Regions from separate parts of the Lysinibacillus telephonicus genome, predicted to be linked through region 4. Evidence: riboswitches for the same ligand, from Rfam matches in the RefSeq annotation. Region 4 holds a riboswitch; each other region holds the start of a gene.
The links. Region 4 has a riboswitch for cobalamin ahead of MKY04_RS18725 (FecCD family ABC transporter permease). Riboswitches for the same ligand answer to the same signal wherever they lie in the genome.

Region 1 (7,828 bases), 1.1 Mb from region 4:
TTTGGTCTGGCCAAGTAGCACGCTGAATAACAGCAACAGGCGTATTATCTGCCCACCCTGCTTCCTGCAGCTCTTTGACTATTTTCTTTGTTAAAGTAGCGCTTAAAAATAGTGCAATTGTACAATGGTGGCTAGCAAGCAAACGCAATTTCTCAAACTCCGGTACGGGTGTCCGTCCTTCTGCACGTGTTAAGATAAGTGTTTGTGTTAAATCTGGTATTGTAAGTTCTGCTCCAATAGCAGCTGCAGAAGCAAATACAGAACTAACCCCGGGAATAACTTCATAACCAATGCCGTGGGTTTTGAGTAATGCAACTTGTTCCATAATTGCACCATACATCGCAGGATCTCCGGTATGCATTCGTGCAATCATTTTTCCATTTTTCACCCGGTCAACCATGATATTGACCATTTCCTCTAAATGCATTCCAGCTGTTCGAATTATTTCTGCGCCCGGCTTGGCTTTTGCAATCAGTTCCTCATTCACCAAGGAGTCTGTATACATGACGACATCTGCTTTTTGCAAGATTTCCAGCCCTTTTACCGTAATTAAGTCTGGATCACCGGGACCCGCTCCAACAATCCAAATTTTATCCATTATTTACGCACCACCATTAGTGTTAAGTATTCTAAATCTACTCCATCAAGCTCATCTACATTCCAAACAACTTCTTCTTCTGAAGTTACTTTTGTTACGACAGCAGCGTTCTTTACTAAATTTAAATCACGCAAAACTTGCAGCATTAAATCAATAACTTTCGCTACTTTAAGGAAGACAACAGCATCGTTACTTTCTATAGCATTTCGCATCGCGTCATAGTCATCTACTGCAGGTATGATTGCTAAATGATCATCCCCATCCGCCAAAGCAATACCGAGTCTAGCCGAAGTTCCATTAATTGAAGAGATTCCAGGTACTACTTGAATCGATACATCTGGATGTTTTTCTTGCATTAGTTTCATCATATGAATAAACGTACTATATAAAAGAGGATCCCCTTCCGTTACAAAAGCAACGTCTTTTCCCTCACTAAGTTTTTCGTAAACTAGCTCAACAGATTTTGACCATTCACGTGCTAAGATCTCTTCGTCTTTCGTCATTGGAAAAACAAGTCCAAGCATGTCCTTTTCTTGTGGATTGATATATACATCTACAATACGATGTGCATAACTTTTACTTCCCCTTAGTTTTTTTGGGTAAGCAATTACCGGAGATTCTTGTATAATTCGAAATGCTTTTACTGTAATAAGTTCTGGATCTCCTGGTCCAACACCTAACCCATATAAAGTGCCCAAATTAGTCATTTTCTTTATCCTCTCGATACGCTGTAATTATATAAATCGGATTTAGCGGTACAAAACGAGTCATATCTAAAATTGGCTTACTACGTGCTAGTTGTGCTTGTAAAATAGAAACTACACAGCCATTTTCTTTTAACGTGGTTACCGCTTTATATAAATTTTCAATTGTCGCAGCATTCATTACTAGTTTTCCATTTTTCTTTAATCGTTTTGTACAAACCTGTAAAAGCTCCTCCATTTCTCCACCAGAACCGCCGATGAAGATTGCATCAGGATCAGGGAAGGTTTCTAAACCCTCAGGAGCCTTTGCATGAACCGTTGTTAAGTCAACACGGAATTTTTGCTGATTAAGCATACAGTTTTCTAAATCAGGGGCATTCTTTTCTATAGCAAAAATTTGCCCTTCCCTTGCTATTTTCCCTGCTTCAATCGCTATTGACCCTGTACATGTGCCGATATCCCAAACAATGCTAGATGAATGAAGCTCCATTGCTTGTAAGCTTAGTACACGAATTTCTTTCTTTGTAATGAGTCCTTTATCCGGCTTTCTTTGGGAAAACTCCTCATCATCGATGCCCAGTGGATACTGCTTTGGTTTAGTCATTGCCTTTAAAATGACAACATTTAGGGGGGAAAAGGATTGTGTCTCCATTTCATCAAGTGAATACCAACCCACCTTTTCTTCCGAACCATCTAAATTTTCAGCAACAAATGCTTTATATTCATTCATGCCAAAATGCTTTAAATAACTGGCGATAGCGTTTGGATTATTCACTTCGTCGGTGAGTATTGCTACTTTTTCCCTTCCATCAATCCGCTGTGCGAATCCTTTGATGGAACGACCATGTAAGCTTGTTAAAAAAGCATCTTGCCAGCTTTCTTTCATTCGTGAAAATGCTAACTGTATAGAACTCATTGTTGGATAGATTTCCAGCGGCAGCTTTTTTGCTAGAAACCCGCCTATACCATAAAATAGTGGATCGCCTGAAGCTAAAATAACTGTCGACCTTGTTTCCTGTTGAAGTGTTTCAACAAGCTTTGAAAGTCCGCCTTTAATCGTTATTTTTTCTCCTTTATAATAAGGAAAAAATTCAAGCACCCGTTCACCACCAACAAGCACCTCACTGTCCTCTATCCATTGTTTATATTGTGGCAATAGCCCTGTTGTACCGTTATCTCCAATTCCAATCATCTTGATCGATTGTTGCAATATTCTCAGCCCTCCCTAATAACTCACCTTTCATTGAATAGATTGATGTTGAAATCGTCATGCCCTCTTTAATATGGTTTAATGACTCATAGCAGCATGATTTACAAAGGAGGTCAAAAAAACGGGTGTAACCTTTCTCTAACATCAAATCTCCTACTTGTGATGCAGTGTTTGCTGTTAATACCTGTTCAACTATTTCATCTGAAGCACCAGAAATTTGAGCTAATTTTGCTAAAAACTCAAAATTTATCGGTGCACTTTTGGAATGAACCATCATTACTCCCTGCGCTACCTTTGAGAATTTCCCCATCATACCAACTAGAGATACTTGCGGAATACTTTGCTTTTTACAATGCTTTAAAGTAAAACCTACAAAGTCCCCCATTTCGATAAAGGCTTCTTCTGGCAAATGTGGGTATTGTGCCATAGCAAATTTCTCACTTCGACCACCTGTTGTGATTACAAGGTGGTCGCAGCCTGCTGCCTTTGCAACACTGATTGCTTGAACTATACTAGCCATATAGGCTGAACTTGAAAAAGGAACAACGATGCCCCTTGTCCCTAAAATTGAAATGCCGCCAATAATCCCAAGACGTCCATTGAGAGTCTTTTTTGCAATTTCTTCTCCATCAGGCACTGAAATAATTACCTCAACTCCGCATTTCACTCCGTATTCATCAATTATCTGCTGCACCGTTGAAAGAATCATTTTACGTGGTACTGGATTAATAGCTGCCTGTCCTACTTCAACTGGCAACCCTGGTTTTGTTACGCGTCCAACCCCAATGCCTCCATCTAAATGGATTCCTGGGGTTTCAACAAATCGTACAGTACTTAATATCCTTGCCTGATGTGTTGCATCTGGATCATCTCCAGCATCTTTGATTGTTTCGCAAGTAACTTTACCTTCTTCAAATGTGCATGATTCAATCGTAAATGTTGCATCCTGTCCAATTGGCAGGTGAATGGTTGCTTTTTTTTGTACTTCATTTGTTAATAGGGCCATTAATGCTGCCTTTGTAACAGCGGTCGCACATGCTCCAGTTGTAAATCCATTACGCATTTTTTTTGGATCTTTTTTATCGCTACTAACCATAATTATTTTTTCGCTCGTTCATCCGCTAATATAGAAATAGCATTTAATGCAGCAACTGTAACTGTGCTTCCACCCTTTCGACCTACATTTGTAATAAATGGAATACCCTCTAATTTTGCAAGTTCTGCTTTTGACTCAGCAGCTGAAACAAATCCAACAGGCATTCCAATAATTAAATCAGGCTTCGCAACTCCTTCTTTAATGAGGCGGATTAGTTCTAATAATGCAGTTGGTGCATTTCCAATTGCATAAATACCCCCTTCATTTTCTCGAACTGCTTTTTGCATCGAAATAATAGCTCGAGTAGTATTTTGTTCCTTCGCTTCTTTCGCTACATCTGGATCGGCAATATAACAATGTAAATCTCCCCCATGTTTTTGGAATCGTTTACGTCCTGATCCACTTTCTATCATTTGTACATCGGCGATAACATGACGACCTGCTAAAATAGATTGAATCCCTGCCTCGATTGCATCTGGAGTAAACATTACACTGCGTCCTAATTCAAAATCAGCAGATGCATGGATAACTCGTCTAACTACTTTCCACTGGTCATCCGTAAACGAGTGCTCTCCCATTTCTTCTTCAATAATAGAAAAGCTATAGTCATAAATTTTATCCGGGTCAACTGTTAATGGTGTAAAGTCTGTATTGAAATTCAACTTAAATTCCTCCCAACTGTTTTAGTGCTTCTTCTACTTCTTCGAAAGTTTCATATTGTTGTCCATATTTAATTTGTGGACGTTTTATTAAAACAATTTCGATACCACATTCTAATGCTGCTTCAATCTTTTCATCTACGGAGCCCACTTTTCCACTTTCCTTTGTAACCATCACTGTTACTCCGTACTGCTTGTAAAGTGCTGTGTTTAATTCTTTAGTGAATGGCCCTTGAATTGCTACAATATCTTTTTGTGCTATTCCTAGCTCTTGACATTTTTCCATATTTTCAGTATTTGGCAGCATACGGGCAATTACTCGAATTCCTTCTTGTCCATTAAGTACATCTGTGAATGTCTTTAGCGTTTTACTACCTGTTGTAAGCATGATTGTTCCGCTTTTTTGCAACGCTAATTGCGCCGCCTGCTGATAACTAGCTACTTCAGTAATTAGAGAGTGTTGATAATGCTCTTGCTTTCGTTCGAACCGAATATATGGAATGTTAAGAGCTTGAGCTGCCGCCATTGCTTGTTTTGATGCTTCTTCTGCAAAAGGGTGGCTTGCATCTAAAATACAAGAACAGTTATTTTTTACACATAAAGCTTGCATCTCTTCTGCAGTCAACCTTCCGATGTGATGTGGAATGTTTTCTTCTGCAAGACTATCCGCAGCTGATTGTGTAACTACCGTCGCTAACAACGAGTAACCTTTACTTTGCAAGAGAACAGCGAGTGCCCTTGCATCACTTGTACCTGCTAAAAATAAGATCATCGCTAACCTCCTAATCACCGCATGGAGCCGGCTCAATTTTTATCTTGCTACCCATCTCTTGGTATTCGAAGTTCAAAATCTTCTTCACCCGTTTAAAATATTTAAATAATCGTTCGTTAGGATGGGCATTTTGTTTATATTCATTAATAATGTCTGTAATTAGCGGTAATAATTGTTCTGGTTCCAACCCCTCTACAACAGGCTGTGCAGCGTGTGCAGTCCGTCCAACTGGTTTAGCTCCTAGGAAAATATCAAACTTGTTTTTTCGATACACAATTCCGATATCATCGAAAACTGCACGGTAACAGGCCATCCCACAACCATTAAAGCCAATGTTTAATTGTTTTGGTAGATTCATGCCGCCAAATTTTTCTTGAAGCGCCTCTGCATATGGAATTGAATCGGCCTTTTCTCCGTAGCAGAAATCACACGCTTTAATGTTTGCAACATCTCCTATTGGAGCAATTAAAAACCCAACTGATTGCAGCTTATCGGTAATCGCTGTCGGATCAGTAGTAGGAATTTTTAGGTGAATTTGATGTTCAGGTGTATACTCCATTGTCCCTTCTTCACCAACAATATCAGCGAGTGTTCGCATCTGTTCCGGGGTAAAGAATTTATTTGCTACTCCTGGACTTACTGCAACTTCAAAAATCGACTCAATCGCCTGTTGTACAATTTTTTTCTCCTGTACTGCTGTCGATGAACTACCTTTTGTTAAGAGTGAAACTGCTAATTGAGCCATTTCCAGTGAAGATTTTTTCGGTTGCTGAATTGATTTTTCTTTAGGCTTCCTTTCAATACGCTCATACCCCGATGGTGCCTCTCCTGTTTCCTGATCCATTGCCCAAGGCTCTGCCTCTTTTTTCAAGCGTTGATGTGGGCGCAATGCCTGCTTTTCCTCACCCAGTGTATATTTTCTTTGGTAGCCCCGAGGAGTAATCATTTTATTGTCATAAAAGAAGGTTGTTGAATTTCCAACAATAACTGTAGTTAACATGCCGATATCATGATCCAACATTTCTGCCAACGTTGTTATAACAATATTTTGACGGTCGCGATAAGCACTTTTTACTAGTCCAACAGGTGTATCAGGAGATCGATACTCTAGTAAAATTCTCTGCGCTTCAACTATTTGTCTTGTTCTTCTACCACTTTTCGGGTTGTAAAATGCAATAACAAAATCAGCCATGGCAGCGGCTTCAATTCTTTTTTCAATCAATTTCCAAGGTGTTAAATGATCGCTTAGACTTATCGTGCAAGAGTCATGCATAATTGGTGCACCTAGTAAACTAGCACAGGAATTAATAGCTGAAATTCCAGGAACAATTTCAACCTCAATCCCTTCCTTTTCTGTCCATCCAAGCTCAATTAAAACTTCATACACAAGCCCTGCCATTCCATATACGCCTGCATCACCGCTGGAAATAACAGATACGATTTTTCCGGCTTCTGCTTGTTTAACTGCTTCCTGTGCCCGAGAAACCTCTTCAGTCATTCCGGTGCTAATAATTGATTTAGCTGTAACAAGATGTTCAATAAGCTCGACATATGTTTTGTAGCCGATGATAAATTCACTTTGCTGCAAAGCGTCTATTGCCCGTTTTGTAATATGTTCATAATCCCCTGGACCAAAACCAACAACGAAAATTTTCCCTTTTTGCAATATGATTCCTCCTTAAAATCCATATATTAAATACGTCTCTTTACCATCTCTTAAAGAAGGTATCTTAATAGAAAAAGGCCTTTACTCTCGGAAGGGAGTAAAGGCCTGATCATTCATATAAGAACAAACAAAAATAGTATAGTATACTACTTTACCTAAACTTCTCCCTCCGAAAAGTTTGATTAAACGTTATCAAGCAGGTTTCCTGACTTAAGCTTCGTTTTACTCTCACACCTTCCCAAATTTATGGTGGCATTGTGATTTCATCAGCAATTACAGTAGCGGGGGCTGTACCAGATTTGCACTGGTTTCCCTTTTACCTCGAAAAATCGAGCACTTAATAACCTATTTAGTTGTAAAATAATAGTATGAATTAAAAATATCATATTACAATTATAATAAAAAGAATAATTATCTATTTTTTAAAAAATATAGAAAAATGGAAATCTTAATACTGCACTGCAGTACAGCGCTATCAAATGAATTTTTTTGTAAATGATGACTAATCCTAAAATGAAAAAGTATGCAATTCCTATGCGTTCTCTCAAGCTATAAATTAGAGTTATCCCCAAACGTCCCCAAATAAATAGTAAAAATTTCTACCTATAATAAAGAAAAAGCTGCTCATTTTCAAAGGTAAAAATGAGCAGGTTCTTATTGACTATTTCATATTATTAGTGTAGTAAGCTTTTAAGAAAACAGAGATTTTTACCACACATTATCTTTTAATTAATATACATCTTTCCATTCGCTAATATTTGAAGAATCAAATTTAAATGGATCCCCAAGCATAATTTGCGTTCCATCCCCATCTTCTACAACCTCAAAGGAACCTAGTTCACCTATTTCAAACGTTTCGCCCAATGCACCTGTTTTTCCATTAACAAGTTCTACAGAGGCATAGCCTGCTGCATAACCTACATCAATTGGATTCCATAAATACATCCATGGGGATACACCATTTTCAATATAACTTGCCATCTCACTAGGTAAACCAAGGCCTGTTAAAGCAACTTCCCCCGCTAACCCTTTATCCGTCAATACTTTACCCGCAGCAGCAATACCAACAGTTGTTGGAGCAATAATCCCTTTTAGATCTGGGTATGATTTTAATAATGCTTCA
Region 2 (7,828 bases), 1.1 Mb from region 4:
ATTATAAAATAAAATGGGATAGCGGACAGTATTCCATTTGCCACAATTAGAAACAACCATTTTATAATATTGAAGCCTTTTTTATGTAACATATTAAAAATAAAGACGATAATAAACATCTCAATGGCGATTATGATATGAAGTGGACCTGAAGGAAAACCTGAAGTTAAAGCACTGGCAAGATGACCTAGTCCACCTGCAATACCGGAAAAAAGAGGCGGTAAAAAGGCAACGCTTAAAAATGCAGGTGCAGAATCTAAAGCTGCTGTTGTGATGAAGCCTGGAACTTTAATAAAGCTCCCGATTACACATATTGCTGAAATTAAAGCAGTAAGCGTAATGAATCTTAAATTATTTTTTTTCATCTTATTCCCCACCTTTTAGTATTTCAGGAAGCCCATACCAAATTCTAATAACCTGTTCACTTTCAGCAAATAATTTTTGATACAATCTTCCGCATGTATCTCTAAGTTTTCTATTTTCCTTTTCAAGGGGTACAATACCTCTTCCAATATCCGTACAAATACAAATGACATTTGTTTGTTTATCTAATATTGATAGTTTATCGAAAATTTTTGCAGCATGTTCCTCTTCATCTAGCTCAATTGATTGTAAAATTATTTTTTCAAAGTTCCCTATGATAACATAATCTTCTTGCGAAAAGGTTGAAACTGGTATTTCGCCTTCAAAAACATATCGATTTTTTACGTTTAACTTATCCAAATATTCTTTTACAAATTTTCTTTTTCCATTATAGGCTCCACCGATAATGACTCGCATCTTGCTCCCCCTTCGAAATTTGCCCAAGTTGACCATTGTAATGTATAAATCAAACGATGCTGGACATCAATTTGTTGAAAAGACTCTTCTTTTGGACCGATCATTGAAAGTAAAACTCGAATCACACCTCCATGAACAATAAAACAATAGTCGCCAGCTGCTGATACAATTTGACGAAATTGATGAACTATTCTTTCGGTAAAATTAGCAAATGATTCTCCGTTAGGGGGGATGACTGTCTCCGGAGAATCAATCCATTGACGATACATCGGGTTTTCTTTTAATTGTTCATATGTCTTCATTTCAAAATCGCCAAAATTTATTTCTCTAAACTTTTCCAATGGATGAAAATAAGCTGTTGGGAAATAAAGCTTGGCAGTTTCCTTGCAACGCTTTAAATCGCTTCCATATACATTTGCAGGCTGTATTGGAAGCTGATATTCACATTTATTTATAACAATTGATTCATCTGTCCAGCCAATATATTTTCTTTCTATATTTGCAGCTGTTTTTTCGTGTCGAATTAAATGCACAGTAACAGAATGCCCCATAAAAACAATTCAGCCCCCTCATAAAGTGCACCAATTAAGTCCCCTGTCATACCACCAAAATTTCTGTTTGTCCACTGTCGATATAAATATATGAAGAATAGCATAGCACCAAAGAGGATAAGTAAACAGCTAGTAGAAAAAAAATAGGATGCAAGAATTAACAATAAAATATAAATGGCAATCGAAATCCATACTCTCCTATGTATTACTTGTGCTTTAAAATATGCGGCCAGCCCTTTTTCTTTTACAGGTCCAGTACTGAGAAAATAGATGAGTACTGCAATACGACTTAAAAATGGAATACAAATAAAAAATAGATAGGAGACGGATTCCAACTTGTTTAACACTTCATAAATAAAAGCAATCTTTAATAGGACAAGCACAACTAAGGAAATTGCACCAAATGCACCTATCCGTGAATCTTCTAAAATTTCCAGTCGTCTTTCTTTGGCTTGATATGAAAAATAGGCATCCCCCATATCCATCCAACCATCCAAATGAAGGCCGCCAGTCATAACGATATTTGCTACAACGATACAAACTGCTAATAATAAACTGGAAAACTGCAGAAAATGTTCATTTATAAAAATAATAATAGCAATTGTACTACCCATTAATAAACCTAATATGGGCATTGTTACATACATTGCCGTCACAGATTTTTTATTCATCGGGAGTTGCTTTTGAATCGGAAGGGATGTAAAAAATTGAAAGGATAATAAAAGACCATTTAAACTGTTTTTCAAAAAGCTGCCTCCCCGTTGTTTGAATTTTCTCCTGCTATTTCCACTGTCGTTTTAAACTGTAATCTATTTCGTAAGTTTCATCACTAATTGCTACAATCCATTGATGTAAATCACCTAAAATTTGTCGATATAAATTCACTTCAGAAAAGTCGGAAAGCTGTTCATCCAACACCTCGTTTGACACCAAAATTACAACTATATCTTGGCCTTTCCATGATATAATTTGTTGTTTAAATTCATTTAAATGGTGTTCTATTTGATTTAAACGATTTATTTTATTTAAACCTTGTGTTTTATATAGAACATTGGATAACCATGTTGTAATACAATCCCATAAAACGATAGAATTATTTTGAAACTTGTCGAGTTTTGTTGGAACTTCATCAGCAAGTTCCACTGTTATCCACTCTATTTCTGAAACTTCACGATCTTGCTTATGTCTTGTAATACGACTTTTCATTTCCTCATCGAATGCAACACCAGACGCAATATAAATTAAATGGCTGCTGTTATATTTTGTATATAATTCTTTAGCATAGTATTCTGCAAATGCACTTTTACCACTTCGAACACCACCTGTAATAAAAAGTACTCTTCCCATGGAAAATCTCCTATTCAAGATCCTGCGTTATGGACTAATTAGGATTGTCCTTTAGACGTAATTAAGAAGCCGTCTCAGTTTATTGAAACGGCTCTGCTCACCATCAAATGATTATTTAAATAATTCCGGATATACGGTTTTTGCCATTAACTCAATTGCTTCACCAATTCGTGGACCTTGGCGATTAACAATATCAGGGTCTATTAAATAAACTTGTTTATTTTGGATTGCTGTTATTGTTGACCAGCCTGCACGTGATAATATTTCAGCTTCTGGGTTTTCTGCATAATTTACTGTAGTAAGAATTACTTCCGGATTTACATTAATGATATCTTCCTCTGTAACTGAAAACCAACCTTCTTGCTCTGAAAATACATTTTCAATACCAGCAGCATCCATCAACTCTTGTTGGAATGTATTAGAACCAACTGACCATACTTCTGGAGCTGGTGAAATTTCAAAGTATACTTTTTTCTTTGTTTCAATAGTTGCAGTTTTTTCTTGTACCGCGGCAATTTGTGATTTTATCGTCTCTACAATTTGTTGTCCTTGTTCTTCTACGTCCATAACTTGTGCGATTTGTTGAATATCTCCATAAACATCTTCAATTGTAAGGGCAGATTCGATGACGAATACTTTAAGCCCTGTACTTTCTAATTGCTCAATTTGTCCTTCATTACTGCTAGATGCAAAGATAATATCCGGATTCATTTCTACAATTCGCTCGGCATTCACTGTTTCAAAATCAGCTACTTGCTCAATTTCAAGTACTTCTTCGGGATATGTATCATTTTGTGTTACACCGATAACTTTGTCCCCAGCACCTAGTTCAAATAAAATTTCTGTATTACTTGGCAATAACGATACTACTTTTTCAGGTACTTTATCGAATGTTAGTTCAATACCTCGATCATCAACCACAGTATAAGACTGTTGTTGTTCATTTTTGCTATCTTTTTGTGTAGTCGTTGTTTCTTCATTAGATGCACACCCAACTAATAATAATGATATTACAAGTAGTGCAAACCATAAATTTTTAAAATATTTCATCTTACTTCCTCATTTCTTTGTCGTTAAAGAGCCTTCTACAATAAAAAAGCCATCCGAGAATGGATGGCATTAACTTACAGAATATTCACATGGATATTCAACAAATTTTGCCGTACATTCTCTTTAGTTCCGAAGAGGTTTGTTACGATCAGAAAAAGACTGGTCTCCTGGCTTGTGTGTTTTTCTAATAGATGATTTCTAATTTGACTAAGAGCACACCCTTAAAAACTACACTTACAGTTGCGGACACAGCTTCGGCCTTTAACCGAATTCCCAATTTAGCGTTTTTTGCGCGTCTTTTCCCTGCAAACTTATTCACTTAATATGCAATGTACCATACTGCCCTCAATAATTGAATAGTTATTTTTGGCTACTAGTAGTTTGCAACAAAATAAAAGTATTATTTACAATTTGCACATTTACCGTAAATTTCAAATTTATGAGATTCAATTGTACAATCTGGCAACTTTTCGTTAATCATTTCCATTGGACAAATAGGTATTTCTTTTACTTTTCCACATTCCATACATATAAAGTGGTGATGGTGGTGTTCTGATTCACACTGCATTCTAAAGTTTCTTTCACCATTGAGCTCTGTTTCTTCTAATATTCCTAAGTCAACAAATGTTGCTAAATTACGATAAATTGTATCGAAGCTCATTCCAGGAAAATCTTTTTTCAAAACTGTCAATAGGTCCCTGGCAGTTAAATATTTATCAGTTTCTTCAAACATATTTAAGATAAGCTCTCGTTTATCTGTTTTTTTATAACCGTTTTCTTTTAATTTTTCCCAAGCTCGCGAAAGATTCACAAAAAACTAACCCCTTTCCGCCTTTATTTTTAATACGCTCTTTTTACCGATGATAACTAAAAATAAAATGATAATTGATGTTACGACTATTGTACCACCTGGAGCTAGATTAAGATAAAACGCACTCACCAATCCAATGATGACTGCTGCTTCCCCGAATAAAATCGAATAAAATATCGTTTGCTTAAACCCTTTTGCTATACGCATACTTGCTGCAACAGGAAGCGTAATTAAAGAAGAAACTAATAAAATGCCGACAATACGCATACTTGCTGCAATAACTAATGCGACTACAATCATAAATAGCAAATGAATCCATTTTGCAGGCAATCCACTTGCCTTTGCATATTCTTCATCAAATGATAATACAAACATTTCCTTGAAAAATGTAAATAGAAATACAAAAACAACAATTGCGATAAAAATAACAATCCACAAATCATGCCTTGATACTGCAGAAACAGAGCCAAATAAATAACTCATCATATCAGTATTAAATCCACTTGCCAACGAGATAAAAATCGCACTCAGTCCAATACCACCGCTCATAATGATTGGAATCGCCAGTTCTTCATAGTGCTTATACAGGCTCCTTAAGCGTTCGATCAATATTGAGCCGCTAACTGAAGCAGCAATTCCAAGGTAGATTGGATTTAATAATGCAAGTGAAGAAATCGATTGACTTAAATATAAGCTTCCTGCAATACCAGCCAGCGTAACATGAGAAAGTGCATCGGCGATTAGAGACATTCTCCTAACAACGATAAATACCCCTAAAACAGGTGCAATCACACCAATGATAAGCCCTGAGTAAAAGGCATTTTGTAAAAATTCATAATTTAATATAGCTGCGATCATTTATGCCTTCTCCTCTTTAATGAATCTTTCTTACTGCATGGCCTTGCCACTTGTCGAGCTGTTCTTGTGATATTGAATCGAAATCTTCCTTATATCCATGGAAATGAATCGTTTGATTTAAACAAGCAACATGGCTAATTCGATTTGACACAGTATCAACGTCGTGTGTTACTAAAATAATTGTTATATTTTGTTCCTTGTTTAATGTTGCTAACATATCATAAAATGATTGAACATTTTCATGGTCAATACCAACAGTAGGTTCATCTAAAATTAAAACTTTAGGTTCTGAAATAAGTGCCCGTGCGATAAAAACACGCTGCTGCTGCCCGCCGGAAAGCTGGCCAATATTGCGGTCGCTGAACTTTTCCATTCCTACTGATTTTAATGTTTGATGTACTCTTTCTTTTGCATCCTTTGGCATTCGTTTAAATAAACCAACTTTCTTTGATAATCCACTTTTCACTACTTCTTCGACAGTAGCAGGAAAACCTGAATTAAAAGCATTGGACTTTTGAGAAACATAGCCGATCCATTCCCTCTCACGAAATGAATCATTAGGCTGACCGAACAATTTGATTTCTCCAGCCATCGGTTTAATTATACCAAGTAATAATTTTAGAAGGGTAGATTTTCCAGAGCCATTAGGGCCAAGGATGGCAAGAAAATCTCCTTCTTTAACTTGAAAGGAAATATCATTCAATACTTGTGTATATTCATATTGAAAAGATACATTTTTCATTTCGATTATTGTTTCGCTCATTTTTTCTCTTCTTTCTAATTCATAATCATTACGATTTACAACTTGTTAGTATAGTTGATTCATAGCAAAATGTAAAGTGAGCAAGCTTGAAATCTTGGGTGTGGAAGAATTCTTAATTGATTAGTATTGAAAGGATGATTTATTGAAACAGATTGAATTTATTGAAGCGTTCTTATCAAAATCGGATAAGGAAATTATTCAATATGCAAAGCAATACGATGTTGATTTATCTATTGATGAAGTTCGAAAATTGCGTCCACTAGTAGATAAAGCTTCTTTTACTTGGATTATAACAGGTATACCTAAAGCATTTTTAAAAGAAGTTGAAAAAATTATTGGTAAGAAAAAGTTAAAGAAGCTACTGAAACTTTATGATTCATATACACAATAGACTATCTTTCTTAATAGTTTATATCTATTATTTGGGTTGTAACTAATGAACTACTCAACAAACTTTAGAGTCAAAATACAAAAAGGAATTAATTGCGTAATCAGTTAAAATGTTCAATACTATATATAAATTTTTCTAAACTTTTCTTTTTAGGAATATTAGTAATTCATTAAAATAATATGCTCCTCAAAATAAATATTTAAATTGTGGCAATGAATATAAACTGTTATTAGGGGAATATGATGACTAAAAATACAAGGATTTTAGCCAGTTTTATAATAGCATTTATTTTAGGATTACCTTTAAAATGGATTCAATATAAAGGTGAAGGAATCAGTTTTCTAAAAGTTTTTGAAATCGGAATACAGGGTATTTTATTTAATGTTTTGTATTTGATATTAGATACTATTATTATATATGTAATATGGTCCAGTATTCTAAAGTATAAAAATAGAAATTAGCAAATTCTTAGTTTTTATTAAATTAAAAAGAGCATGTCTTAATATTCAAGACATGTTCTTTTTCTATTTTTTGAAGCCTATAAATTATTAATAGTCATTTATAATTTTTTTGACAACTTGATCGATTTCGTCCACTTTATTTGATGTTTGATTTTGCGTCATAATCGCGAAGGTGTATGTTCTTCCACTTTTTGCTGTTACATATCCCGCTAATGTATAGACTCCAGTAATACTACCTGTTTTTGCGACAACACGGTTTTGCAGCGCTGTTGAGGTAAATCTTTTTCTAAGAGAACCACCTATTAAGCGATCTTGCTGACCACCGATTGGTAAACTTGAATATAGAATACGATAATTTGGTTCGTTTCTTACATTTAATAACAAGTAAGTTAGCTCATTTGGAGTAACACGATTTTTATGAGACATCCCAGAGCCATCTTCAAAGCTCCACTGATCCATATGTAATCCTAGTGATTCACCATATTCGTTTATTACTTTCAATCCCTCATTTATATGGCCATTGCCATATACCTCTTTACCCATTGTTTTAACTAAAATATCTGCAATGCTATTATTGCTTAATTTTACAAAAGTGTTCATAAGGGTCTTCAATGGGATGGATTGATTAGTATATATAAGCTCAGCGCTTTCTGGAACCTTTTTCCGTTTAACTGTAGATGTAGAAGGAAATTTTAAACCAGTACCGGCAAGCGTTAATTTTAATGCATGCAGCGTATTAATTGTTGGATCAAATAATGTTACCCATTCTTTCGCTGAGCTTCCAATTGGAATATTACCGGTAATAATAATTTGATT
Region 3 (7,828 bases), 1.8 Mb from region 4:
TTATATCAATAAACAATCTATACTTATTTGCAAGCCTTTTACCTTTAGGTTTTGTATAACAAAATATTATAATTGCAAAGCTGCTAATAAAAACAGGATAATTGTTACTGAAAAAACAGGAGGAAAAAACGGAGACTATATTCGAGAATAACTAACGGGAAAGGAAGCCTAAATAGATTTTCCTTATTTTAAGAAGATGAGTTTCTGAAACAAGCATAAAAACAAACAAAGGGGCTGGGACATAAGTGGATTTTTTGTAAAAATTCGCTTTTATCATTAATAAGAATTTGATAATTTTTGAAAATTGATTGGAGTGAAGGGGCGAGTGTAGCTGCCGGCTGCGCCTTTCGCTACAGAGCAATGTTTTTCTGTACCGAAAGCGAAGCGTCAGGTACAAAGCTTCCTGCGGGAACAGCCCGTGACTCGAAATCCCGCAGGAGTGTAGCGACGAGGAGGCTCTGGGCCAGCCCTGGATGCGCATCCCCGGAACGGAAATCAATTTCCCACTTAGCAAAAAAACGTCATTTTTCTCATCAAGAAAAATGGCGTCTTTTAGTTTTGTCCCAGCCTCTAAAAATATACTCAGATTAATTGCACCATAGGTCACAATTTATTAAAGTAAATAAATTAATCGATTGTTGTTACATAACATTTAAGTAAAAATAAAGTTGTTAAATTTGAAATGCAATTAGTTATAACATATTCCCATTTTTTAATGTTATAGCTTGTATAATAATATATCTTCCTTTTGTTCAGAATGAGGTATTAGAATTATTCATTGTATCAAACAGTAGTTGTGAGTAAGGGTGAGTAAGTTGTTCACGTTCCCAATACGTGAAACTCTCTACAATTTCCCCTTGGTACATTACCGCTACACGATCACAAAATTGCTTAGTGGATTGTAAATCATGTGTAATAAATAGATAACTAAGCCCATCTTGGATTTGGATCCTTTTCAAAATTTCTAAAATCGACTTTTGTGAATTACTATCTAAACTTGCAATGGATTCATCAAAAATAATCAGCTCTGGCTTAACAGCTAACGCTTTAGCAATACATACACGTTGCTTTTGCCCACCACTCAATTGATTGGGAAAATACTTCAAATGTGACTTGTCCAAACCAACTAAATGCAATAGTTTAATACATTCTTCAAGCCAATCCCTTTCATCTGGAAAGAAATTTCGAATGGGCTCTGCTAGTATTTCTTTAATACACATTTTAGGATGCAATGACGCTGAAGAATCCTGCATTACCATTTGAATGTTTTTATACAACGTAAAATCTTTCAATTCTTTTGTATGGATGTTGTGCCCCTTCCATAGAACCTTTCCGGAAGTTATTTTTTCAATTCGCATAATACATTTTGCAATGGTACTTTTCCCGCTTCCACTCTCACCAACCAATGCAAGACACTCACCTTTTGAAATTGCAAAGCTAACATTTTTAACAGCGACTTTTTTCTTTATATTCCCTCTTCTTAATCGTAAAGGATATTCTTTTGTAACTTGCTTTAATTCTAGCAATGTCATAAAAGCACTCCTCCTTCATTCATATGAACGACACGGTCTGCATATTTATTCACACTGTTTTCATCATGTGAAATGAGAAGTATTGTTAATCCAAGGTTACACTGTAATTGTTTTAATAACTCTAGTATTTTTTCACGGTTCACTATATCAAGAGCAGTTGTTGGTTCGTCAGCAATTAGTATTTTCGGCTGTAAACTTAACATCATCGCTAACAATACTCGCTGCCTCATCCCTCCACTAAGCTCAAACGGATATGAATCAAGAACTTCTTCAGGTTCTTTGAAACCGACTTGAGTTAGCAAGTTAAGTAAAAGCTGTTCAACTTCTTTTTTTGAGCCTACTTTTCTATGTCGAATAGTTTCCAACATCTGCTTTTTTACTAACCTAATCGGATCTAATCCGTTTAATGAATGTTGAATCATCATCGCTATATTCTCTCGTCTTAAATTTTCGAATTGCTTCTCATTAAATTGTATAATATTTTTACCTTCAAATAGAATTTGACCTTTTGTTACACTTAATCCTTTGTCTAACAATCCAACTAATGCATGTGCAATAACACTTTTACCTGCACCACTTTTTCCAGTCATTGCAACCATTTCTCCTGGATATAACTTAAATGATACATCTTGTATAATTACTTTCCGCTGTTGTTTTTGTTTATATGTAACTTCTAAATGGTCAACCTTCAATAAGGGGCTTCTATCCAAAACCTCATACCTCCTTACTAAAAGTTATGTCGTGTTTCCCAAGTCTTTCACTTACTAATTGGCAAGATAAAACAAACAATACAATTGCTAAACCAGGAAAGAACATAACGTATGGGGAAATTTGAAAATAATCTGTCGCATCATTTAACATAGCACCCCATTCAGGCGTTGGCGGCTGAGAACCTAATCCTAAAAAAGAAAGGCTGGCAATATTTAAAACAATCTTTCCTAAATCTAGCGCACTAAAAACAAGAATAGGCATCGCTATTTGAGGAAGTATATAACGCTTTAAAATACGAAAATGAGAATTCCCAGCCATTCTAGCCGAGAAAATATAATCCTCTTGAGATATTTTTATAACAAGACTCCGAATAAAGCGTACATAGCTTGCCCAACGTACCACTACAATAGCGAAAATCATATTTACTAAGCCAGGCCCTAATAATCCCACAATGGCTATCGTTAGTACAATATCTGGAATAGCTAAAGTGCTATCGATGATTCGCATCATAAAATTATCTGAACGCCCTCGAACATATCCTGTTAACAGTGCGATTGGAACACTAATCAACATCGTAAAGAACATAATAATTAAAGCAGATGTAGCACTTATTCTTATGCCATATATAATACGAGATAAGATACAACGCCCTAGATGATCAGTACCGAAAGGATAAGTCCAACTCGGTGACTGTAATCTAGCAGCTAAATTAACTGCCAAAGGATCATGAGGCGCAATCCATGGTGCAAATAATCCCAACAAAGAAATACTTAATAGGATAACCAGCCCTACAAGCAAACCAATATTTACTTGCTTCAATCTCTTTAACATCACCTGGCTACCTCCTATTTAAACGTGGATCAATGATTAAATAGATAAAATCTACTAACATATGAATTGCTACAAATAATATAGCAGCAAAAACAACGTAACCTTGAATGACAGGATAATCCCGCATATTAATAGATTCAACAATATATCGTCCTAAACCTGGCCATGAAAAAATAGATTCTACAATAATACTACCCCCAAGCATGAATGCAAAGCTTGTACCAGTCATCGTTACAATTGGCAGTAAAGCATGCTTTAATACTTGAAATACTAAAATCCTATTTTTCGATATCCCTCTTGCCCTAGATGCCTTTACAAATGGTTGCTGCAACATTTCCAGCATATGCGTACGTAGTACACGTGCATATACAGTACCTAGACCTAATCCAAGGGTTGTTGCAGGTAATATTAAGTTTTTCCAACTACCTCTTCCCATTGATGGCAACCATCCCAGGCTAACAGAGAACAGATACATAAATAAGAATCCGAGCCAAAATGTAGGCATTGCTGAACCAAGAAGTGCTAAAACACGCCCTAATTTATCCACAACTCCATTTTCATAAATAGCCGTAGAGATTCCTAAAATTATCGTCACTGCTAACATAATGCCAAGCCCTGCTAATGCAAGTTCTATCGTAGCTGGCAATCTTGCAAACAACTCACTTATCACAGGTTTTTGGGAAACAAAAGACACACCCCATTTCCCCGTAAATATTTGCTGTATCCATTCAATATATTGTCCACCAATAGAATTGGTTAAGCCTAGTTCACTCCGTAAAGCATATATCGCTTCATCTGAAGCAGGAATATCGTTAGCTTTCAACATAATTGTTGCTGGATCTCCAGGCGATATTCTAACTAGTAAAAAAGTTACCGTTGCAACGCAAAAAACAACAATAAACAATTGTATAAGACGTTCTAATAAAAATTTAACCATAGCGTACGATTATTCTTTATCGATATTTGCATTATTATAGTAGTATTCGATTGGCAGTGCCTCAAAGCCTCTCAATTCTTTATTTACTGCAAATACGGTATTTGGATAGACAATATATGAATGAGGTACTTTTTTTCCAATTTCTCCTTGAATTTGGATTGCTAATTCAGTGCTTTTTTCTGTATCAGTTGTCTGATGTAATTCATTAATCAACGCATCGACTGTTTGTGATGCAAAATGGTTCATGTTTGATAGACTGTCTGATTTATAAAAAACCTCTAAGAAAAAGTATGGACTGCCAGTATGAGCTGTTAGCATACTGTACATTGCTAAATCCCATTCTTCATTTACTAGTGTTTCGTCTATATTTTCTACTTGGCGAATATTTACCTTCATCCCGTGTTCGAGTAGTTTACTTTGAATAACCTCTGCCATCACTGTTAGCTCCGGGCGTTGTGGGAATGTTAAAAAAGTAGCTTCAAAGACTTTTCCGTCTTTTTCCCACATACCATCCGTGTTTTTTGTCCAACCGTCTTGCTGCATTAATTGGTCAACTGATAGATCTTCCTTTGTTTCACTTAATTGTCCAAATGGTAATACTGGTGAAAACGGACCAACTGCTGCGGTTCCTTGCCCTTTCATAACAGAATCCACAATTTCTTGGCGTGGAATTAAAGAATCGACAGCTTTTCGTACAGCTAATTGCTTAAATAATGGAGATTCCATATTGTACATTACTAAATGTGTTCGTAATGATTGAGCTGTTAAAACTTCAAAGTTATCATTTTTTTCTAAGACTTCAATGTTGTCAACTGAAATATCTGTTGCTCCATCAACCTCTCCTGATTGTAAAGCCATCAAACGCGTATTACTGTCTGAAATAAACTTAATTGTTACTTCATCTAGTTTTGCCTTTTCTCCCCAATAATCTTCATAGCGCTTAACAATTAGAGATTCGTCTTGGTTAAATTGCTTTATAACATATGCACCTGTAAACGCTGGATAACCATCCTTATTATCTAGAGAATCCACATCTACGATAGTCGTGCCTGGGTCTGCTAAATTTGAGATTAGTGCAGCATTAATTTCCTTAGTTTCAATTTTTAGCTCTGACTCCGATACAACTTCCATTGATTTAATTTTTAATAAATCCTTTGTTCCTTGGTTGTTGTCAATGGCATGTTGTAATGAATTCATCACGGACGTTGCATCCATTGCTTTACCGTTATGGAATGTTACATTCTCCTGCAGTTGGAATAACCAAGTTGTATCATCCACTTGTTCCCATGATTTTGCCAACCATGGTGTAGGAGTTAAATCTTCACTTAATTTAATTAAAGTTTCCGCAGCACCTGACCGCATTATCTCCCAGCTATCGCCACTATGTGGATCTAAACCAGATGGACTCCAAGAAAACGCTAAAGTTGCGGTTTTGTCAGTTTCTTCTTTACTTGTTGCAGCTACCTGTTCTTCTTTTTTAGCTGAGCACCCTACTAACGCAAGAATGCATAGCGCCATGTAAAACCATGTAATCAAGCTTTTGTAGCATTTCTTCATTTTTTCTTCTCCTCCTAAAAATGAATTGTTTATAACAAGCTACTTTACATGTGTACAACTGTTAACAATTCAAAATAAAAAGCACTTCTGACAACTTAAGAGGTCAGAAATGCCTTGGAAAGATAAAAAGGTAGTGTCGAAAAAGCGACGAAGTATTATCCGCAAACCAACCACCTCCCTAATCTCCCGTAGGTCTCTCAGTGATATTTAAATAGGCAGGTCTCCTGACTTATCCTCTTCACAACCTACGCCTTCCCGTTTTGTTCAAAAAACAGTGGCATCAAGCAGGTTGCTCTGAATTACAGTGGCGGGAACCGTGTTGGATTTTCACCAATCTTCCCTTTTAAGCCATACTTAAAATATGTATAGCACCTATTAAAAATTCTGAAGTTTTCTATATACTACCATAAAATAAAACAATTATGTTAATTAATTTACTATTTTTGCAATTAGAATTAGCTATTGTAATAATAACTAATTTATCTCATATTATTTTTTGGAGAATCTTTCAATATCAAATTAGGTACTGCCTTCATATAGATTAATTCTCCCATTAACTCCACAATGGTTTGTGTTACAATCACAGCCGCTGCTATCTTTGCCCAGGACTCAGGTAAAGCTAATGCCAAAGGAAGAACAACAAGTGAGTTTCGTGTTCCAATACTAAAAATCAGTGCTCTCCCTGCATCCTTATCCAGTTTAAATATAAACGCGATTAAACGGGAAACAAATGGTGTGATAATTAAATACAGAAAATAAATTGGAATTACACGTACAATTACATCGAAATCACTATATACCTTACCTATTTGCGATGCCACAACAGCGATTAATACTAACGCCATAAATGGAACTGGCAGCCATGCTGTGGAATGTAAAACTCTTTCTCCTAGAACCTTCTTTTTAGCCCACAATTGAGTAATAACAGCTATTAATAATGGAGCAACTATTAATAATAGAAATGCTTCTAAAAATGGCTCCACGTGGACTATTCCCACCATATCTTCACCTATAAATAACCATAGATACAACGGCAGTAAAATCATTTGTACTACAAATAAAATAGGCGTAGAAGCTAACATTAATTTCTCATTTCCCTTACCTAGTTGAGTAAAGACAATTACATAATCGATACATGGAGTTAGCAAAACTAAATAAACACCTAATAATACTGGTGTCGACTGAGGAAATATTATTGTTAAAATCCAAACAATTATTGGCACTGCAATAAAATTCCCTACTAGCAACGAACCGATAAATTTAAGATTTGAAATAGCCTCACCCAGTTTTAAAAATGGAATTTGAGCGAACATTCCATACATTAGAACAGCAATAAGCGGTGAGATAATCCAATCTAAACTAGTTGCTAAACTCTCATTTGATAGGCCTATTACTCCTCCAAAAATTAAAGAAAAAACATATATACAAATTTGATGATTTTCGATCTTTTCTCTTGTCATCTTCACTTCATAATCCTTCCTTACTTATGATGCTTCATTCAAGTCTGCGATTTTTCTTTACAACATTAAATACCATGTTTTATACATGTTGAAGCCCTTCATAAGTAATAACCAGCGACTATCGCAACAAAAAAATAAATAATCGCGACTTGAGTAAAACTCCGACTATTTCATAATTTGTTGGGAAGCCATGACTCTCTCCTTCAAGTGGTTGTCCTAGTAATGCATCATACATTCTTGAAGTGAATAAAACGAAGCTTCATATCGGTTGATCCAATTTTAGCCTACTTCTTTATTAACTAAATTATAAAGCGTTGATTTTGTTGTTTTAAATAGCAACCACAACAAGACTTCCCCTCCTAAACTATAACGATTATTATACAAGCCACTTCAACGATAGATATTTTCTACTTAGTGAATTTTAGCAACAATACAAACTTGAATGAACTCATTCGTTTAGTAAAGTGAACTCCCTGTCACATTTGAATTTTCTATAAAATTGTTTGTTTGAATAGAAAATTTGACACACATATTAGTAAGAGCTAATATGATAATAGCATAACATATTCGTTTTTACTAATATATATTTGGAGTGATTCTATGCAAAATATTGATTATGATATGAAGGTTAAGTTAATTCATGGATTTTCAAACAAAACAAGAATTCAAATTCTTGAAAGTATAAAGGAAAAGGAAAAAACAGTTACTCAAATTGTTGAAGAACTTAAAGGAAATCAGTCAAATATTTCACAACATCTCGCTTGTTTAAAAGGCTGTGGAATCATTGTGGGTAGAAATGA
Region 4 (7,828 bases):
TTTAATTCCTCCCTTCATATTTATAGTTCCTAAAAAAATTTACATTATGAATTGGAATTATGTATAAATTCTTTTTAAAATACTCATTTTAAAAAAACGCCCCATAGAGAGGCGTTTTAAAAATTCATTATTTATTTTTTCCTTGCTCTGCTTGAGCATTTTGACGTCTTACTTCTTGGATATCAGTACCTGACACTGTTTGACCCGCAGAAGGTTGACTAAATGGTCTAGCAAATGGAGCACTTTCTTGTGCAATCTCTTCTCTTACCTTTTGGATGCTTGTACCCGAAGCTGTTTTACCAGCTGCTGGTTGATTTTGTTGACCAGCAAAAGGTTGTGCAAAAGGAGCACTCTCTTGTGCGATTTCTTCTCTTACTTTTTGAATGTTTGTACCAGAAGCTGTTTTACCAGCTGCTGGTTGGTTTTGTTGACCAGCAAAAGGTTGTGCGAATGGTGCACTCTCTTGTGCGATTTCTTCTCTTACTTTTTGAATGTTTGTACCAGAAGCTGTTTTACCAGCTGCTGGTTGGTTTTGTTGACCAGCAAAAGGTTGTGCGAATGGTGCACTCTCTTGTGCGATCTCTTCTCTTACCTTCTGGATGTCTGTTCCAGAAGCTGTTTTGCCAGCTGCTGGTTGATTTTGTTGACCAGCAAAAGGCTTTGCAAATGGAGCACTTTCTTGTGCGATTTCTTCTCTTACTCTCTGGATATTTGTACCAGAAGCAGTTGTACCGCCTACTGATTGACTAGAAAAACCTTGTCCATTACCAGCTTGTGCATTTTGTCGTTTTACTTCATTAATATCAGTTCCACTTTGAGTAAAGCGTTTACCATTATTCTGCATATCAAAAACACCTCCAAAAATGTTATGTCTTTATCATGCCTAAATAAAATAGAATTATGAGCAGAATTAATTTTTTTCTTAGGAATAATCAACAAACTGTTAACAAATTACATTTTCGATATATTATACAAGTAACAATTGTTGAAGGATTGATTAAATGAAATATGCATTTTTAGGGGATTTACATTCAAATATTGAAGATACTAAGGCTGTCTTAAATCACATTAAAGAAACTGCACCTAATGCCATTGTTTACGGTTTAGGCGATTTATATGAATGTAAAATAGGAAAGAAAAAAGCTCAAATGGTTTCAAATGTTCCGCTTAAAGAAGCTGCAATAGTTGAAGAGAAATTTGAAGAACTTTTAACGTTTCCTTCAATTAGAGGAAATCAGGAAGAACGGATAACACTTGTAACCGGAATCAAGCGGTTTGCTAATTTGCCCGAAAAAATAATGATTGAAGACGCTGCAATAATCCACGGTCACCAAATAAATTGGGACAAAAATTGGGAGCCTTCAGATACATCGTTAACAGACATTGATACGCCGCTTTTGTTCTTTGGTCATAGTCACAGAAGTGGCATCTATAGAAAAAACAAAAAACTTCCTATAAATATCCAATTTGGACAAGAGCTCCAGTTAGTAAAGAAAAAGTATTGGATTAATGTAGGTTCAGTAGTAGATCATCGGGAATGGTGTCTGTATGACAGCAACGCAAGAACAATTACTTTTATGAAGTCAATGTAATAAAGAGAAGATATTGAAACTCTTCCCTTGTTCCATTCAATACAGATATTTGCACGTATTGTCTGACTTTTTCCCACAAAGATCACTACAAACACTGCAAACTTTCAATAAGAAACAACTGTCAAATTAAAAAAGACTGTAGATTAGTCCAATTATGACTTTTCTACAGTCCCCTATCTTAAAGATACATTCTAATTAAAATACTCTGGATAAAAACCTTTTGCCAAAATTTCGATTGCTTCAGCAACACGTACTCCTTCAGAGGCTGCTGATAACGGCAATACGACAAAACGATTGTTTTTTGCAGCAGGAGTTGTACTTAAAGCTGGATCTGATTTAATAAAATTGATCTTTTCCTGTGCAGTTGTAGAACCATAATCAACTACTACAATCACTTCCGGTGCCTTATCAACTGCTTCTTCCTTTGAAACCGTTGTCCAGTTGCCTTCAATATCACCAAAAATATTGACTCCACCGGCTAATGTTATTAGTTCATTCATAAAATTTTGCGAAGCTGTAAAAATATCCGTTTCCCCACTATCAAATACAAGAACTGGCAGCTCCTTATCTACTTCTGGCAATTGCCCTGTAATCTCGGCTATATCTGTATTCATTTCTTCAATTAATTGCTCTCCGCGCTCCTCTACTCGAAAAATAGCCGCAATATTTCGAATATCATTATAAATATCTTCTAGTTTCGGTGCTACCATCGTTGAAGAGGTTTGTAAATATGAGTGGATACCTAGTTCAAGTAATTCTTCTTGTGATGCAATCGTTTTTTCATCAAATGCACTAGACCAGCCGCCGTATAAAAAATCCGGCTCTAAAGCAATTACTTGTTCCTTTGACGGATATTGATCAGAAATAACTGGTATTTTCTCATATGCTTCTTGTAATGGTTCGTAAATTTCATCATCTAAATAAGCTGTTCCAATCATTGAGTCTTCCAACCCTAAAGCAAGCATAATTTCTGTTACATGTTGATTTAATGAAATTGCTCTAGTAGGAGCTTCTGTGAATTCTTGGGTGAAACCGTTATTATCAATAACAATAACTTCTGATTTATCCTTTGATTGTCCACTAGATTGTTCATCCGTATTCTCTTTAGATTGTTGATTGGTTCCACATGCAGATAGTATTAGTAATAATATGAAAATAATTAAATGCCTTAATTTAAGATTCATTCACTTTCCCCTTCTCTTTATACTTTTTAGATACAAACTGCAAATATGGTTTATTTGTAAAAGGGTTTGTCATAATTTCTACATCTACATTAAATACATGTTTTAATTGTTCTACTGTCAGCACTTCCTCTGGAGATCCGAATGCACACAGCTTCCCTTTTTGTAAAAGGAGCAATTTATCACAATAAGTTGCGGCTAAATTTAAATCATGAATTGCCATAATAACTGTCATAGAACATTCACTAAGTAAATCCAATAAAGCAAATTGATGTTCAATATCTAAATGATTCGTTGGTTCATCTAAAATAAGGACATCTGTTTGTTGTGCCAATGCTCTAGCAACAATTACTCTTTTTTTCTCACCGCCTGAAAGACTGGAATAATTGCGATTTGCTAAGTGAAGCACATCAGCTTTTTTCATTGCATCTTCCACAATTTCCTCATCCGATTTTGAGTCCCGTTTTAATAGTTTTTTATGCGGAGTACGTCCCATAAAAACAAGTTCTTTTACAGTAAAATCAAAGGCAACAGAGGATTCTTGTGTAACTACTGCAACTTCCTTTGCAAATTGCTTCTCTCCAATTTCCCAAACGTCTTTTTCTCTTAACCATACTTGTCCATTTTGTGGTTTTATGTAACGATACAAAAGCTTTAACAATGTGGATTTCCCACTGCCATTTGGTCCAATCAACCCTATAAATTCCCCTTCAGGAAGGACTAATTGAATATTATTTAATATTTGTTTTTCTTGTAAGGAATAGTTAAGACTATTGATTTCATATAAATTTTTAGTCATTTGTTCCAAAGGTATAACCTTCCTTCCTCAACAGCCATATAAAGAATGGACCACCGCATAGAGCTGTTAAAATTCCTATTGGCATTTCTTCCGGTGCAATAATAATACGTGAAAGTGTGTCCGCCCATATTAAAAATATAGCTCCTATTAATGCACTAGAAGGCAATACATAACGATAATGTGATCCTACTAGCATTCGAACAATATGAGGAATAATTAATCCAACAAAGCCTATCGTACCGCTTACAGCAACAAGTACTCCCGTTAATAATGAAACACTGACAATGACAATTAATCGGAATTTTTCCAATGATATTCCTAAGGTTGTTGCAGTTTCTTCCCCAAGAAGCAGCGCATTTAGTGAATTTGTAAAGCAGTAAAGAAATAGAAAAACCGCAATACAAACAAGGATTGGAATTTGTATATTAGACCATTTAGCACCAGCAAGGCTCCCCAACATCCAATGCATTACAGCCTTCATCCCCCCCGCATCTTTTGTCATCATTAAAATAAAGTTCGTTATTGCTGAAAAAATAAGTGAGATAGCGATGCCTGCCAATAATAAACGTATTATCGATGTCCTTCCTCCAACACGAGCTAACAAAAATACAATGAATACAGTTATAAGTGCACCAATGAAAGCCGCTAATGATAATGCCCAATTTCCCAAAAATGAAAATGCACCTAGTATGATAACAGCTGTTGCACCTACTGACGCCCCAGAGGAAACACCTAGAATATATGGATCTGCAATTGAGTTTTGTACAAGCGCCTGAATAGCTGCTCCACTAATAGACAATCCAGCACCTACTGCTATTGCCAATAAAATTCTTGGAAGACGGATTTCCCAAATAATTGTCGATTGTGCTATGGATGCCTCTGTAAGCGAATTAGTAAATCCTAACTTCCAACAGAGGACATCCCATATAATACTTGGCGAAATATTTACTGAACCTACTAATATTGCCCCTACAATGGATGCAAATGTAATCAGAATTAGCAATAACAGAAAAATAGAAAAATGTTTTTTTATCATAATTTTTGCTCCCATAAAAAAAGTTAATGGATCAACCACTCTTCTTTCGGTAAATAAAAAACATGTAAACAGCGGAATGTTTACATGCGGAAGCAAAGAATATATGAATTACAATGCTTCCTATAATCCCGTAGGTACATTTTCGTTCATTCGGCAGGTCTCCTGACTTTACTTCATAGCAAACAAATCCCTTCCCGCATATGCAGTGGATATGATTTATTGCTCAGTTTCACAGTGGCGGGTACCGTGGCGACTTTTCATCGCACTTCCCTTTTAAATAGTAAAAATACTATACCGATGAACAATATTATTTTATTTGACCTATAAATTTAGAAAGGAGACTTTTTCCTGCATACAAAAAAGCCTGAATTCCTCTAATGGGGAAAACAGGCTTGTGTACACATATACATAAGAATGTGAATAAACACAAACGTATTGTAAACTGACTCACCTATACTTCTCCCACCGAAAAGTTTAGTTTACATTATTAAGCAGGTTTCCTGACTTAGGCTTCTCTTTACTCTCACACCTTCCTCAAAAAGAGTGGTCCTGTGATTTTATCAGCCATTACAGTAGCGGGGGCTGTACTAGATTCTCACTAGTTTCCCTTTTACCTCAACATTATGAGCACTTAATAACGATATTCAATTAATCTTTAAAAATACCATACCACAGTTTTACACTAATAGAAATATTATTAAAAGAACAAATAGATATTATTGTAAGCGGTATAAGATACTAACTTATTCCCGTTTTCTCCTCTGTATACATTTTCTCTATGTTTTTATCATAAAATGGTGCATGTCCGATTGTAAGGAGAAGTGCATGTATTATTTAAAGAAAGGTTTCGCTATTATTGTTGGTAGCATTTTTTTAGCTATAGGAATAAATCTCTTTTTAACCCCTTATGAAATTTTAGACGGTGGTATCATTGGGCTTTCACTAATTTTGCACTATTTATTCAGACTAAAAATTGGCTTAATGATTATTGTACTAAGCATCCCAATCTTTATACTGGCATGGTTTAAATATAAAAATTATTTTTTTAATAGTCTTCACGGCTTACTTATTTCATCCGTTGTAATTGATATGTTTAAACCTCTGCGTTTTCTTATTCAAATGGAGCCTATATTTAGTGCAATAATTGGCGGTATATTTGTTGGCTTTGGGATTGGATTAATGCTTCGTTTTGAAACAAGTACGGGTGGAACGGATTTACTGGCTCAATTTATTTCTGATAAAACTTCTATAAATGTTGGATTCGTTATCTTTATTATTGATGCAATCGTTGTATTATTAGGAGGTGCCTTTATTTCTACCAATACTTTACTTCTTTCAATCGTTACCATTATCGCAGTTGGCATCACCACTAGCTTTATAACAAGAAATTCTTATACATAAAAGAAGCTAGCCCAATACAAATCCTGCATCGTATTTTTCACTAAAGGTGAATAGCAGAAAATTAATATAGGACAAGCCTCTAGAATTATTTAAATTAACTTTTCAAGTCTGGATTTTTTCATGAAAGAAAGTTTCGTTTCTGAAATAATAATTGCGCACAAAATTAAAATAGCTCCGATAATCATTCTAGGCGTTAATACTTCACCTAATAAAATAATGGAGAAAACCATGCCCCAGAAAGATTCCGTAGAAAGAATTATGGCCGTTTTCGTTTCACTCGTGAACTTTTGTGCAATTGTTTGGAAAAGATATGCAATGGTTGTAGAGAAAATACCTAAATAGAAAATAGATGAAACTGCCTCCAACTCCATTGAAAAATTCACTTCTCCTTTAAATAGAACAACAATGCATGCTAGTATTGCCGCAAAGAACATTTGAATAATGGTTAAAGTAATTGGATCTTCATCTTTCACATACTTCGCTGTATAGAAAATTTGATAAGCAAACCCAACGGCACAGCCCAAAGTAAGCAAGTCCCCTATGTTCACATCTGTTGAAAATTGAAGTGAAAGAAACCCAATCCCAACAATAGCAAGAATTGCTCCGGTTAGTTCAAACTTATCAATTTTTCTTTTGTATGCTAAAAATGCAATGAACGGTACAATCACAACATTGACTGCTGTTAAAAACGCATTCTTTGATGGGGTTGTATATTGAAGCCCAACCGTTTGCAATGCAAAGGCTACATATAATAAAGCCCCTAAAACAAATCCTTTTAAAATAATACTGCGATTTAAGCCTCTCAGTTTCTTATAAAAGATAATGCTTAATATAATAAAACCAACTAAAAACCGTCCAGCTAATACTTGATAGGGAGTATAGTACTCTAGTGAAACTGCACTAACAACAAATCCACTTCCCCATATAATTGCTGTAATACACAGCATGATTTCTCCAATATACTTTTTCATTGCTGCCTCCACATATATGTAATGATTAAAATCTGAATATTAATTATATAATATTTACATATATTTGAATATTTATTTTTATGTAAAGATCAGTATATTTAATCATTGTAGTAAAACAATAGCATAAGGGCTACTTTATCGAATCAATAAATCCTTGGATCATCAATTCAAAAGTCTTTTCAATACTAACTGGGAGTCCGAATGCAGCCTTTTGTTCTAATGTGGAAAAGCCATGAAGAAGGCTTCTTAAAGCTCTTATCGCATGAATCTTATACTCTTCTGATAAGTTATAATCTGAAAAGCAGCTGCTTAATAAAGAAATTATTCGGCTGCTGGCTGCTTGCAGTTCATAATCATCTGGTTCAGGAGCACGCAAGATTAGTTCATATATCCCTGGATGTTCCCTTGCAAACTGAATATATGCATATGCAAAAGAAAAAATTGCTTCATTTTTGTTCTTCTCTCTCGATGCTTCTTCAATCTTTTCATAAAATAAAGTTAACCCATATAAGGACAGCTCACGCTTGATGCTATGAAGGCCTTCAATATGGTTAAACAAAGAAGGGGGACGAACATTTAATTTTCTAGCAATTGTGGCTAAAGTTAGGGAATCAACCCCTTCTTTATCTACCAATTCGGCTGCAGTTTCTATAATACGTTTCACATCTAATCCAACTCTTGGTGACATGTTACTCTTTCCTTTCCTACCGTTTCAACAAAATCTCTTCAGCTTCAATAATTGCCCGGGCTATATTTTTTTCAGGATTTTGTATTATTGTGCCATGTCCTGCCGCTAGTAAAGAAGGCTTTAATTCCAGAATTTTTTTAGCGCTTTGTATGGCTATTTC

Region 1: another riboswitch for cobalamin. It lies ahead of cobJ (precorrin-3B C(17)-methyltransferase); the one in region 4 lies ahead of MKY04_RS18725 (FecCD family ABC transporter permease).
Region 2: another riboswitch for cobalamin. It lies ahead of MKY04_RS13235 (ABC transporter substrate-binding protein); the one in region 4 lies ahead of MKY04_RS18725 (FecCD family ABC transporter permease).
Region 3: another riboswitch for cobalamin. It lies ahead of MKY04_RS09510 (ABC transporter substrate-binding protein); the one in region 4 lies ahead of MKY04_RS18725 (FecCD family ABC transporter permease).

The regions. Positions count from the first base shown of each region.
Region 1 covers NZ_CP155468.1:300,417-308,244, reverse strand. The annotation lists gene cobM (precorrin-4 C(11)-methyltransferase) at 1-598, opposite strand, end outside; gene cobI (precorrin-2 C(20)-methyltransferase) at 598-1,305, opposite strand; gene cbiE (precorrin-6y C5,15-methyltransferase (decarboxylating) subunit CbiE) at 1,298-2,494, opposite strand; gene MKY04_RS01335 (cobalt-precorrin-5B (C(1))-methyltransferase) at 2,475-3,608, opposite strand; gene MKY04_RS01330 (precorrin-8X methylmutase) at 3,611-4,270, opposite strand; gene cobK (precorrin-6A reductase) at 4,272-5,039, opposite strand; gene cobJ (precorrin-3B C(17)-methyltransferase) at 5,050-6,708, opposite strand; cobalamin riboswitch at 6,884-7,061, opposite strand; gene rhaS (rhamnose ABC transporter substrate-binding protein) at 7,435-7,828, opposite strand, start outside.
Region 2 covers NZ_CP155468.1:2,737,154-2,744,981, forward strand. The annotation lists gene MKY04_RS13210 (ECF transporter S component) at 1-365, opposite strand, end outside; gene MKY04_RS13215 (bifunctional adenosylcobinamide kinase/adenosylcobinamide-phosphate guanylyltransferase) at 367-780, opposite strand; gene MKY04_RS13220 (histidine phosphatase family protein) at 732-1,331, opposite strand; gene cobS (adenosylcobinamide-GDP ribazoletransferase) at 1,304-2,077, opposite strand; gene MKY04_RS13230 (bifunctional adenosylcobinamide kinase/adenosylcobinamide-phosphate guanylyltransferase) at 2,112-2,678, opposite strand; gene MKY04_RS13235 (ABC transporter substrate-binding protein) at 2,790-3,728, opposite strand; cobalamin riboswitch at 3,869-4,043, opposite strand; gene MKY04_RS13240 (Fur family transcriptional regulator) at 4,129-4,539, opposite strand; gene MKY04_RS13245 (metal ABC transporter permease) at 4,546-5,397, opposite strand; gene MKY04_RS13250 (metal ABC transporter ATP-binding protein) at 5,414-6,160, opposite strand; gene MKY04_RS13255 (DUF2624 family protein) at 6,303-6,551, shown strand; gene dacB (D-alanyl-D-alanine carboxypeptidase/D-alanyl-D-alanine endopeptidase) at 7,100-7,828, opposite strand, start outside.
Region 3 covers NZ_CP155468.1:1,993,695-2,001,522, reverse strand. The annotation lists partial or broken gene MKY04_RS09535 (cyclic pyranopterin monophosphate synthase MoaC) at 56-151, shown strand; gene MKY04_RS09530 (ABC transporter ATP-binding protein) at 753-1,532, opposite strand; gene MKY04_RS09525 (ABC transporter ATP-binding protein) at 1,529-2,242, opposite strand; gene nikC (nickel transporter permease) at 2,247-3,074, opposite strand; gene nikB (nickel ABC transporter permease) at 3,082-4,011, opposite strand; gene MKY04_RS09510 (ABC transporter substrate-binding protein) at 4,021-5,568, opposite strand; cobalamin riboswitch at 5,766-5,959, opposite strand; gene MKY04_RS09505 (arsenic resistance protein) at 6,048-7,034, opposite strand; gene MKY04_RS09500 (ArsR/SmtB family transcription factor) at 7,629-7,828, shown strand, end outside.
Region 4 covers NZ_CP155468.1:3,841,949-3,849,776, forward strand. The annotation lists gene MKY04_RS18705 (hypothetical protein) at 128-844, opposite strand; gene MKY04_RS18710 (metallophosphoesterase family protein) at 1,002-1,592, shown strand; gene MKY04_RS18715 (ABC transporter substrate-binding protein) at 1,784-2,776, opposite strand; gene MKY04_RS18720 (heme ABC transporter ATP-binding protein) at 2,766-3,572, opposite strand; gene MKY04_RS18725 (FecCD family ABC transporter permease) at 3,565-4,608, opposite strand; cobalamin riboswitch at 4,744-4,921, opposite strand; cobalamin riboswitch at 5,082-5,258, opposite strand; gene MKY04_RS18730 (YitT family protein) at 5,434-6,009, shown strand; gene MKY04_RS18735 (DMT family transporter) at 6,099-6,980, opposite strand; gene MKY04_RS18740 (TetR/AcrR family transcriptional regulator) at 7,111-7,668, opposite strand; gene MKY04_RS18745 (MBL fold metallo-hydrolase) at 7,685-7,828, opposite strand, start outside.